Regions from separate parts of the Microbulbifer sp. ABH2_005 genome, predicted to be linked through region 1. Evidence: predicted binding sites of a transcription regulator. Region 1 holds the regulator's gene; each other region holds the start of a gene.
The links. The regulator LexA, encoded in region 1, represses DNA repair genes until DNA is damaged. The targets are predictions, from matches to a motif close to ACTGTNTNTANANACAGT.
Positions count from the first base shown of each region.

Region 1 (3,272 bases):
CGATCCCAAGTACAGTTTCTTGTTCTCTGCACCTGCACAGGATGATCAGGGGCGGGATACCGTGGTTCGCTTCAGTCGCAAGACCCAAGAGCAATATGTCCAGTCCGAGGAGGATGGAAAGGCGACGGGTTGGAAAGCTTTCTATCGGGATGGCGCCTGGAAGGTTGAGGCGGCAAGTAAGTCCACAGCGGCTAAGAAAAAGCCTGCAGCGAAGAAAGTGGCGGCAAAAAAGTAAATGAGCAATCCCTACACTGGTCTGGTTACATCCGCGCTACGCAAGAGCCAACTGCTTGCCACCAGTAGTTTTGACTCTGCTATTCAGCGAATGGCTCTTGAGGAAGGTGCCCTGTTGCAATTGTGGAAAGCTTACCGGGCTTTCCTGGCTGAGCTTTCCCATCAATTGCAACTGGGGTTTGAGCCTGAGTCCCTACAGGTTATTGTGGATAGTCTGCATAACCAGGGGAAAGCCAGTGTTGAAGTAAGGGAATTGCAGTTGTTGGTCTCAGAGCCGGGGAGTTGGCTGAGCGAGTTTTTACGCGCATGGCATCAACTCTTGCGGCTACCTCCGCTTGCGGAAGATAAGGGGCAGGGTGGCAATCTGATACCAGCGCACAATGTCGCGGGCCCTGTAGCTGTTGATCTTTCCTTCGAAGTGCTGCTCAAATGGCACGCTGCATTAAGTGAGTTGGTACGCAGGCAGCGTGCCAATCTTGAGGAGTGCTGAGGGCTCCTCGCTCCCTTTCTGTCTATCTGTTTGCACCCACTGAAACTTCTAAATTGCCTGTGGTACACTGGGCGCAAACTGATGTGCAGTGAAGGGAAAGCTAATGTCCTCCGAAACTTTTGAGATTATCGAGTTGGCCAATGGCGATGTGGCTCTGCGCCGCGCCGGTCACGAGGAGGCCCCTCTGGTGAGTATTCGTTTCTCAGCCGAGAGTCTCCAATTTTTACGTAAGCACAAAGTAGCGGTGGCTAGGGCAATGCTGGAAGCGGGCATAGAAGCTGTGCAGAATCTTGACGACCTGGAGCCTGGTTACTTCGAAGAGGAAGAATCAATGCCGGTTAACCATACGATTCATTGATCTAATCTATGGTAAGGTGAGCAGGTAAAAGTGTTTCAACAGCGGCTTAGAGCCGCTGTTGTTGTATATGGACATTGGTAAACTGTTTATTCTTAAGGGGTTTGGCGAATCACGCCCACCGCGAGCCCTTCAATTACAAAGTTCTTATCCCGCATATCCACCTGGATAGTCTCAAAGTCTTCGTTTTCGGGTAGTAGTTGCACAGTTGCCTGATTGCCTTTGCGGCGGAAGCGTTTAACAGTTACTTCATCATCAATCCGGGCAACCACAATCTGCCCATTTCTGACTTGCTCGGTTTTCTGTACGGCCAGCAGGTCCCCATCGAGAATACCTGCGTTGCGCATACTCATGCCGTGCACCCTGAGTAAATAATCTGCTGGCGGGTGAAAGAAGCTGGCGGGCAGGTCGCAATAATCCTCAATATGCTCTGTGGCCAGGATAGGGTGGCCTGCAGCGACACGTCCTACGATGGGAAGACCGGATTGGTGATCTGGAATTCGAATGCCCCTGGAGGCGCCGGCGACCATCTCAATGGCCCCTTTTCTCGCCAATGCTTTGAGGTGTTCCTCTGCGGCATTGGGTGAGCGAAAGCCCAGTTCCTGGGCAATTTCTGCGCGGGTGGGGGGGTAGCCTGTGTCATCCAGGTAGGTTTTGATCAGCTCTAATACTTGAGTCTGACGTGCGGTGAGATTGGTCATAGATTTACCTAGAGTTTCTGTATTTTTATACAGTTGCTGGGATTATATACAGATTTTAGGTTTGCGCAAACCCGCCCCTTGCCTCGATTCAAGCTGCTACATTGATTAAGAAAAGAATGAGTGAAAAAAAGAGTAGTTGAAAGAGCTGACAGCACGAGAGAACAAGGGAGAACAATAATGCTTGATGCAAAGATGCCCGAGGCTTGGAGGGTTCTGCGTATACAGTCGGAATTAGTTGACGGGATTGAGCGTCTAATTGCACTAAAAGGGGCTGTAACGGTTTTTGGTGGCGCGCGTTTCACAGAGGATAGTTTGGAATACCAGCAGGGAGTAAAGCTTGGAGGGCTTTTGGCTGCCGAGGGGATACCGGTAATCACCGGTGGTGGCCCAGGTCTTATGGAGGCGTGTAATCGAGGGGCTTTTGGGCAGTCTGGCCCCTCAATTGGATTAAATATTGAACTCCCTTTTGAGCAGGCAGCCAATCCGTATCAGGATATAAGTTTGAACTTTCGTTATTTCTTTGTGCGGAAATTTATGTTTGTTAAGCATGCCGCCGGTTTTGTTGGCCTAGCTGGGGGCTACGGTACTCTGGATGAATTGTTTGAAGCCTTAACACTTGTGCAAACACAAAAAGTAAGGCGATTTCCTATAGTGCTGGTTGGGGAGCGCTATTGGGGTGGGTTGTACAATTGGTTAGTGGATACAGTGCTGGAAAAGGGTTGTATTGATTCAGGTGATCTTGATTTATTCCATATCGTGGATACTGTCGAGGAGGCTGTACACTTGATTTTGAAGTATTTGCGGGCAAAAGCCAGTCAAAAATAATTTAAAAATTGTAAATTTTTGTTGGGGCAAAGAGGTTTGGCTATTGCTCTAGTAAGTTTTCAGAGCTAGTCAAACACTCTGCGGGTTCTCTATTTTGGGGCTTTGATTATTCTGAGCTATTGCCCATCGTATACTCCCCTTTGATCACCAGATGCTAGTTTCAGCGGTTTGTAATGCGTGTCAGGCTGATTAATGAGCCTGCTATTATTCTTATATTTGATCGCTTGTAATTAGGGGTATTTTTACTTATTAGCTAGCCTGTATTCTAAATAGGACGCCAAACTGTGCCGATTTATGGAGACCCCCTACCAAAGCCCGCGAACTTGAAGAATCTCTTACAGGTCGCTCTAGACAGTAAGCCAGATGAGATAGCGCTACTTTGCGGCAGTCGAGCGTGGACCTGGCGAGAATTGCAAAGTGATATTGATACTTTGGCTGAGAGGCTGGCAGCGAAGGGTTTTCGTCGAGGTGAAAGGTTTGCGTCTTTGATGCCGAACCGAGGCGAAATGCTTATTTTTTTTCTCTCATGCATCAAGCTAGGGCTAGTTGCAATTCCATTAAACTATCGCTACACCTCAGCCGAAATTGATCGTGCTCTTGAAGTGAGTGGCGCAGTAGCCTTGTGCGTAGGTGAGGAGCGTAGAGAGGATATTCGATCTAATAAATC
Region 1 is NZ_JBSWWI010000001.1:2,374,364-2,377,635, reverse strand. Features, by position in the region: gene topA (type I DNA topoisomerase) at 1-235, shown strand, start outside; gene ACXAFI_RS10330 (DUF6586 family protein) at 236-724, shown strand; gene ACXAFI_RS10325 (hypothetical protein) at 828-1,082, shown strand; gene lexA (transcriptional repressor LexA) at 1,175-1,780, opposite strand; gene ACXAFI_RS10315 (LOG family protein) at 1,901-2,605, shown strand; gene ACXAFI_RS10310 (class I adenylate-forming enzyme family protein) at 2,890-3,272, shown strand, end outside.

Region 2 (3,272 bases), 1.4 Mb from region 1:
TTCAGTAAACTGTTTAAGGGGGCGGCTGTCGATATGCTGCCGCTGCAGAAAAAACTGCACCAGCTTCTTTGTCCAAACCTCGGCCAATACGCTGTGTAAGTGAGTCTCAGGGCTCTCCTCACGGCGATGCTGTAGCCAATCCGCCAGATTGCGATCGGGGGCCAGATCGAAAGTTACTTTTTCGCCCTCGCGCCAGTGGCTGGATATTTGTAACACGGCTGGCCCACTCAACCCTCGGTGAGTAAACAGCATCTGCTCGTGAAAGCTGCCCTCATCACAGGATGCTGTTACGGCCAGGGCACTACCGGGCAAACTATCTTGCCTTTCCAACTGACGCTTATACTGGGTAAAGGGCACCAGGGCCGCACGGGTGGGAATGATATTGAGTCCAAACTGACGAGCGAGATCATAGCCAAAACCTGTGGCTCCCATGGTGGGAATCGACAGCCCACCCGTAGCTACCACCAAAGATTCACAGCGCACCGCCCCCAGGCTGGTCTCCACCCGATAACCACCCTGCCCCGACTCTATTGCGGAGATGGCACAGCGGGTACGGATCTGAGCTTTAGCCGCACGGCATTCCGCCAGTAACAGATCGAGAATATCCTTGGACTTGTTATCGCAAAACAACTGGCCCAGGGTTTTCTCGTGGTAGGGGACCCCATGCTTTTCCACCAATGCAATGAAATCCCATTGGCTATAACGCGCCAGGGCAGACTTACAAAAGTGGGGATTGCGGCTGTAGAAATTTTCCGCACTGGTATAGAGGTTGGTAAAGTTGCAGCGGCCACCACCGGACATCAGGATCTTCTTGCCAACCTTATTGGCATGATCCAGTACCAGCACATTGCGTCCACGCTGGCCGGCCGTGGCCGCGCACATCAAACCCGCCGCCCCGGCGCCGATGATCAATACATCGACAGATTCGGGCAGCTGGCTATTGGATACATCACTCATGTGTTAGGGCTGCGCAATCACCCAGGTATCAGGTACGAGGCAGGGTCACGCCGCGCTGCCCCTGGTACTTACCACCGCGATCTGCGTAGGACACGTCACAAACCTCATCGGACTCGAAAAACAGCATCTGCGCGATACCTTCATTGGCGTAGATCTTCGCCGGCAGGTTGGTGGTGTTTGAAAACTCAAGGGTCACATGCCCCTCCCACTCCGGCTCCAACGGCGTTACATTGACGATAATGCCGCAGCGCGCATAGGTGGATTTACCCAGACAGATGGTCAGCACCGAGCGCGGAATACGGAAATACTCCACAGTGCGCGCCAGGGCGAAGGAGTTCGGCGGGATAATACAGTACTCCCCTTCCACATCGACAAAGCTGTTCTCATCGAAGGTCTTGGGGTCCACCGTGGCCGAGTGCACATTGGTGAAGATCTTAAACTCACCGGCACAGCGCACATCGTAACCGTAACTAGACGTACCGTAGGAGATGAGTCGCTCGCCATCATTGCCATGGCGCACCTGGCCCGGCTCAAAAGGCTCAATCATGCCGTGCTGCTCTGCCATGCGGCGAATCCACTTATCGGACTTGATACTCACTCCGTCCCCCTGAAAACAATAGATAGATGCTCGATAAAAGAGGCGGAATCATAGCGGGTTTGTGCTGTGCAAAAAAGTGCCAATCGACGCCTTTCGTCCTTGTCGTCAACCAGCAACTACTGTATAAATTCACAGGCAGCTGTATATGCATACAGCTATTTAGCTAGATCCGATTGAAGACTGAAACAAGTATGCAGGGTGGCAATGTGAATAGAGCTAAAAATCCCTTACAAAACAATCACTTGGACTGCCAAACCAGCCCCTCAATCCGACTGCGTCACTTTAGAGGCAGGGAAGTCTCCCAGGCAGCCAATGAACCCCAGAGCCCAGGCGCAGCCACCGGTTTTGCTAGCTTGGACGCCCTACTCAAAGACCACGGCTGGCCGCGCGGGGCTACTACTGAATTACTTGTCGGCCAGTCAAACTCCAACGAGCTGGAGCTCTTACTACCCATACTGGCTGAGCTAACGCAAAAGGGAGAGATGGTGATTCTCATCAAACCCCCATTTACCCCCTGTGCCACAGAGCTTACCCAGCATGGTGTCCAGCTGGAGCACCTAATATTAATCCACCCCCGCGACAAGAGAGACTGCCTCTGGGCCATAGAGCAATCTCTACAATCCGGTGGCTGTAGTGCAGTTTTGAGCTGGCAGGGCAATCAGTCGATAAGTTATCGAGAGCTACAGCGCCTGCAGCAATCCGCCGAAGAAAGCGGCTGCCTGCACTTCCTGTTTCGCCCGCAAAGCGAATCTGCCAACCCTTCACCCGCCAGCCTACGTGTGCAGCTCAAATCTGATGGGCAGTTGGCTCTCAAACTCCTGAAGCAGCTCGGGGGTGCCCGTGGTCAGAATCTCTATTTAGCCAGGCGTGCGAGACTGGTCCTCCGCGACCAACCACTACACTAATCAGGTTATCCTATGCTCTGGCTCTGTATGCAGTTCCCCAAACTCCCCCTGGAGGTGCTTACTCGCGCGCAGGCAGAGAACTCGACTCCGCAAGTCGTCGTTGAAAAGCAGCTGGTTATCGAGCATAACCTGGCCGCAGCCCAGTGTGGAATTGTGAACGGCCTGAACATCGCAACCGCATGTAATCTCTGCGCTGATCTACAGTTATTAAACCGCGATGCCCAACGAGAACAACTACAGTTGCAGCAACTGGCCCAGTGGGGCTACAGTTTTACACCGGTCGTCTCGCTCCAGCCGGCGAAACCCGCAAGCAGCGGGGAAAGCACAGCAGCTCTCCTTTATCTAGAGTTGAGCGGCTGCTTGACGGCTAACGGCGGCTTCAAAGCATTGATAGAGCAGCTCCGCAGTGAGCTTAAGCTGATGGGGATTGATAGCATAATGGGGCTCAGCCACAGCCCCAGTGCCGCACACCTGCTGAGCCAATTAGCAGAGCACCGCCAGTGGCTTTTACAGACATGTATCCCGCCCAGCCCCCAACAGTGGAAACAGTGGATAAGTTTGGCTCCAAGCAAATTACTCGACTGCGATAATAAAACCATTTCCAAACTCTACGCCTGCGGCCTAACAAGAGTCAGCCAACTGCTCGCCATCCCCTTGTCAGAGGTGGGCTCTAGCTTTGGGCGCTCATTTGTCGACTACCTGGCCCGCCTCAATGGCAGCCGCCGGGACTCAGTTTGTCACTATCAACCCACAGCACAATTTAACAGCAAATTATTTCTCCCCAACCCGCTGAATAGCAGCGAACAACTGCT
Region 2 is NZ_JBSWWI010000001.1:968,921-972,192, reverse strand. Features, by position in the region: gene ACXAFI_RS04250 (BaiN/RdsA family NAD(P)/FAD-dependent oxidoreductase) at 1-957, opposite strand, end outside; gene dcd (dCTP deaminase) at 986-1,555, opposite strand; gene imuA (translesion DNA synthesis-associated protein ImuA) at 1,762-2,460, shown strand; gene ACXAFI_RS04235 (Y-family DNA polymerase) at 2,473-3,272, shown strand, end outside.
Region 2: the regulator LexA is predicted to act here: its motif matches at 1,694-1,711, upstream of imuA (translesion DNA synthesis-associated protein ImuA).

Region 3 (3,272 bases), 1.2 Mb from region 1:
AACCAAGGATTTCCTAGCTAAAAGACTCTGCTTGTTTAAATATTTTCGGATGCAAGCAACCTCTCTAAAGAGCATTACCTATGAAACTTTACCGATTGCTTACCGGACCAGATGATTCCAATTTCTGTTTACGTGTTACCGAGGCGCTTAACAATGGGTGGGAACTTTATGGAAGCCCAACGCTCACCTCTAGTGGAGAGAGCACTCTTGCGGGTCAAGCTATTATCAAGGAGGTTGCAAATGAGGACTTTAAAGGAAATATCTCATTGGGGGATTATTAGGTTCTTTGAGAAGGTGAGAAGAGGCTTTTGAGCTCTATAATAGGCTTCTCTTCCAAGCTCTAATTTCCTCGACGTAGAGATTTGGCTGTTCAAAAGCGGAAAAGTGCCCTCCCCGCTTCAAGTGATTCCAATAGCAAATATTGTTATAGCGACCTTCAGCCCATGAGCGGGGAATTCTCACTATCTCTCCCGGGTAAATACTGACCCCGGTTGGCAATTGCACTACCTTATCCTGATCAGGACCGTAGGGGATATCGAAGCTTTCCCAGTATAATCGAGAAGACGAAGCCGCTGTATTTGTCAGCCAATAGAGCATGATATTGTCCAACAATTCATTTCTGGTAAAAATGCTCTCCAAAGTGCCCTGGCAATCGGTCCACAGATGGAATTTCTCCAATATCCAGGCAGCCTGACCTATAGGCGAATCCGCAAGGCTATATGCCAATGTTTGAGGGCGAGTACTCTGCTCCTTGGCAAAACCTGAATCCCACCGATTGAAAAATCGTATTCCGGCCAGAGCCTCTTTCTCCTCCTCACTGGGCTGTATCAGGGCCTCAGCGGTTGGCTCCTCTTTGGGATTGTTGATATGTATAGCTTTGCAGGCGCCCCGGTTCTGAATGCCAATCTCAGTAGTCACCGACCGCCCCCAATCTCCTCCCTGGGCCAAGTAGGATTGATACCCCAGTCGATTCATCAACGTATCCCAGGCTGTGGCAATTCTGGGCACTCCCCATCCCGTTTTCGCCGGCTTACCGGAGAAGGCGAAACCGGGCAGAGATGGGCATACCACATGGAAGGCATCCTCGGCATTTCCAGCAAATTGGGTTGGCTCCGTCAGAGGCCCTATTACTTTAAGAAATTCAACAAAGGAGCTGGGCCAACCATGAGTGATCACAATTGGCGTGGCACTGGTATGGCTGCTCTTTACATGGATGAAATGAATATCTAAATCGTGAATAGTCGTGGTGAACTGGTCATATTGATTCAGCCTCTGCTGGGTGGCAAACCAGTCATACTCATTTAACCAGTAGTCGCAGAAATCCCTAAGGTAATCCAGAGGGACACCTTGCCCCCACCATCTACGGTTTGCGCCTCAGGCCAGCGGGCTTCCCTCATCCGCCGATGCATATCTGCCAATTGCGATTCCTGTATATCAATACTGAAAGGTTTGACCTGCGCCATTCGTCGATCTCTTCCTTAAAAATAATGACTGAGTAGCCGCTGATAGATAATCATAAAATGTGATTGAGCATTGCTTTGTACCAAATCGCAATCGTAAACTGTACAAACATACAGTCCACTAGTTCCAATGAAAAAAATAGAACCAGACAAGCCACAGCCCTTTCATAAAGGGCGCGGAGCCGCCAGTAATATCACTGGTCGTTTTGCCGAGTACACCAGTTCGCGGGAGAGCGATGGTTGGCAAACAGAGGCTGAGCCCCTTGAGCGGCTGCTGACTACCGCCATTGAAGAGAAGGCCAAGTCGATTATCGCCACCAATCAGTCGCCTGATATCCCCTTTACCCAGTCTATCAACCCTTACCGTGGCTGTGAGCATGGCTGTGTCTATTGCTACGCGAGACCAGCTCACGCCTATATGGATCTCTCCCCTGGGCTCGACTTCGAAAGCAAGATCTTTTTTAAGGCGAACGCGCCCAGATTGTTGGAGCAGACACTACGCAAGCCCAGCTATGTATGCAGCCCCATAGCCCTGGGCGCAAATACCGACCCCTATCAACCACTGGAGAAGGAAAAGGGTATAACCCAGGCACTGCTTGAAGTTATGCAGCAGTTTCGACAACCGGTCACCATTGTCACTAAGAGCCAGCTGATTTTACGGGACCTCCCTATCCTGTCGGAAATGGCACAGGACAACCTCGCCCAGGTGGCAATTAGTGTGACTACCTTGGATAGGGATCTCAAAAGGAAACTGGAGCCACGTACCGCGGGACCTTCTGCCCGCCTGCGCACAATTGAACAATTGAGCAAGGCTGGGATACCAACTGCCGTACTTGCCGCTCCAATGATTCCGGCACTCAACGACTATGAACTGGAGGCGATTTTAAAAGCCGGGCGGGACTCAGGTGCCGAGAGGGCGGCCTATATCCTCCTGCGACTGCCCCATGAAGTGGCACCACTTTTCCGCGAGTGGTTAGCGCTTCATTACCCACAAAGAGCCGACCATGTGATGAGCCTGGTACAACAGAGCCGCGGTGGGCGGGATTATCAAAGTGACTTTTCCCAGCGCCGAACGGGTACAGGAGTTTTCGCCCAGTTACTCCGCCAACGGTTTATTGTCGCCATCAGGAAATTGGGGTTAAATCACCGGCGCCTATCACTAGATAGCAGCCAATTTAAGCCACCGCCTCTAGCCGGTGAGCAGCAGAGTCTCTTTTAGACAAGACAGTGGTTTTAACAAAAAGTGTATTAACTAAAAACGAACCGAAGGGAAACCCCTCTAAGCGAGCAATATTTTTGATGGAATCCTGGTTTGTTTATTTAATCCGCACTTCCAGTGGTACGCTTTACACGGGAATCACTAAAGATATTCAACGGCGATTTGCCGAGCACAGTAACGGCGGTACCAAGGCAGCCAAGGCCCTTCGCGGCAAAGGACCTCTCACACTCGAATACCAGGTAAAAACTCGAGACAAGTCCTCAGCGCTAAAGTTGGAAATCGCTATCAAGAAATGGCCCAAGCAAAAAAAAGAAGCTCTCATTGCCGGGGCCCTGGAATTACCAATATTACTCGATTAACCAATCACTAAGGCTTTGCCAGGCTGTGGGTTGCTAGCGTTTACTGAGCAGCCAAGCCACTTCTCTTGCAGGCACGAGGCCTTTTAAGCCGCCGGGTACATCCCTGGAGGCCAACATCTTTACGTGATATTCCTCATCGTAGCGATCAAAAATTTCCTGGGAACTGATAGAAAAAGGAGGACCGGCTAACTCAGACTGCTCATACTCAAAGGAAATTAATAACTGAGGGGCCAC
Region 3 is NZ_JBSWWI010000001.1:1,147,361-1,150,632, reverse strand. Features, by position in the region: gene ACXAFI_RS05100 (hypothetical protein) at 1-1, shown strand, start outside; gene ACXAFI_RS05095 (DUF1737 domain-containing protein) at 81-281, shown strand; gene ACXAFI_RS05090 (alpha/beta fold hydrolase) at 316-1,176, opposite strand; partial or broken gene ACXAFI_RS05085 (epoxide hydrolase N-terminal domain-containing protein) at 1,198-1,338, opposite strand; gene ACXAFI_RS05080 (hypothetical protein) at 1,302-1,463, opposite strand; gene ACXAFI_RS05075 (PA0069 family radical SAM protein) at 1,591-2,679, shown strand; gene ACXAFI_RS05070 (GIY-YIG nuclease family protein) at 2,760-3,038, shown strand; gene tmpT (thiopurine S-methyltransferase) at 3,072-3,272, opposite strand, start outside.
Region 3: the regulator LexA is predicted to act here: its motif matches at 1,561-1,578, upstream of ACXAFI_RS05075 (PA0069 family radical SAM protein).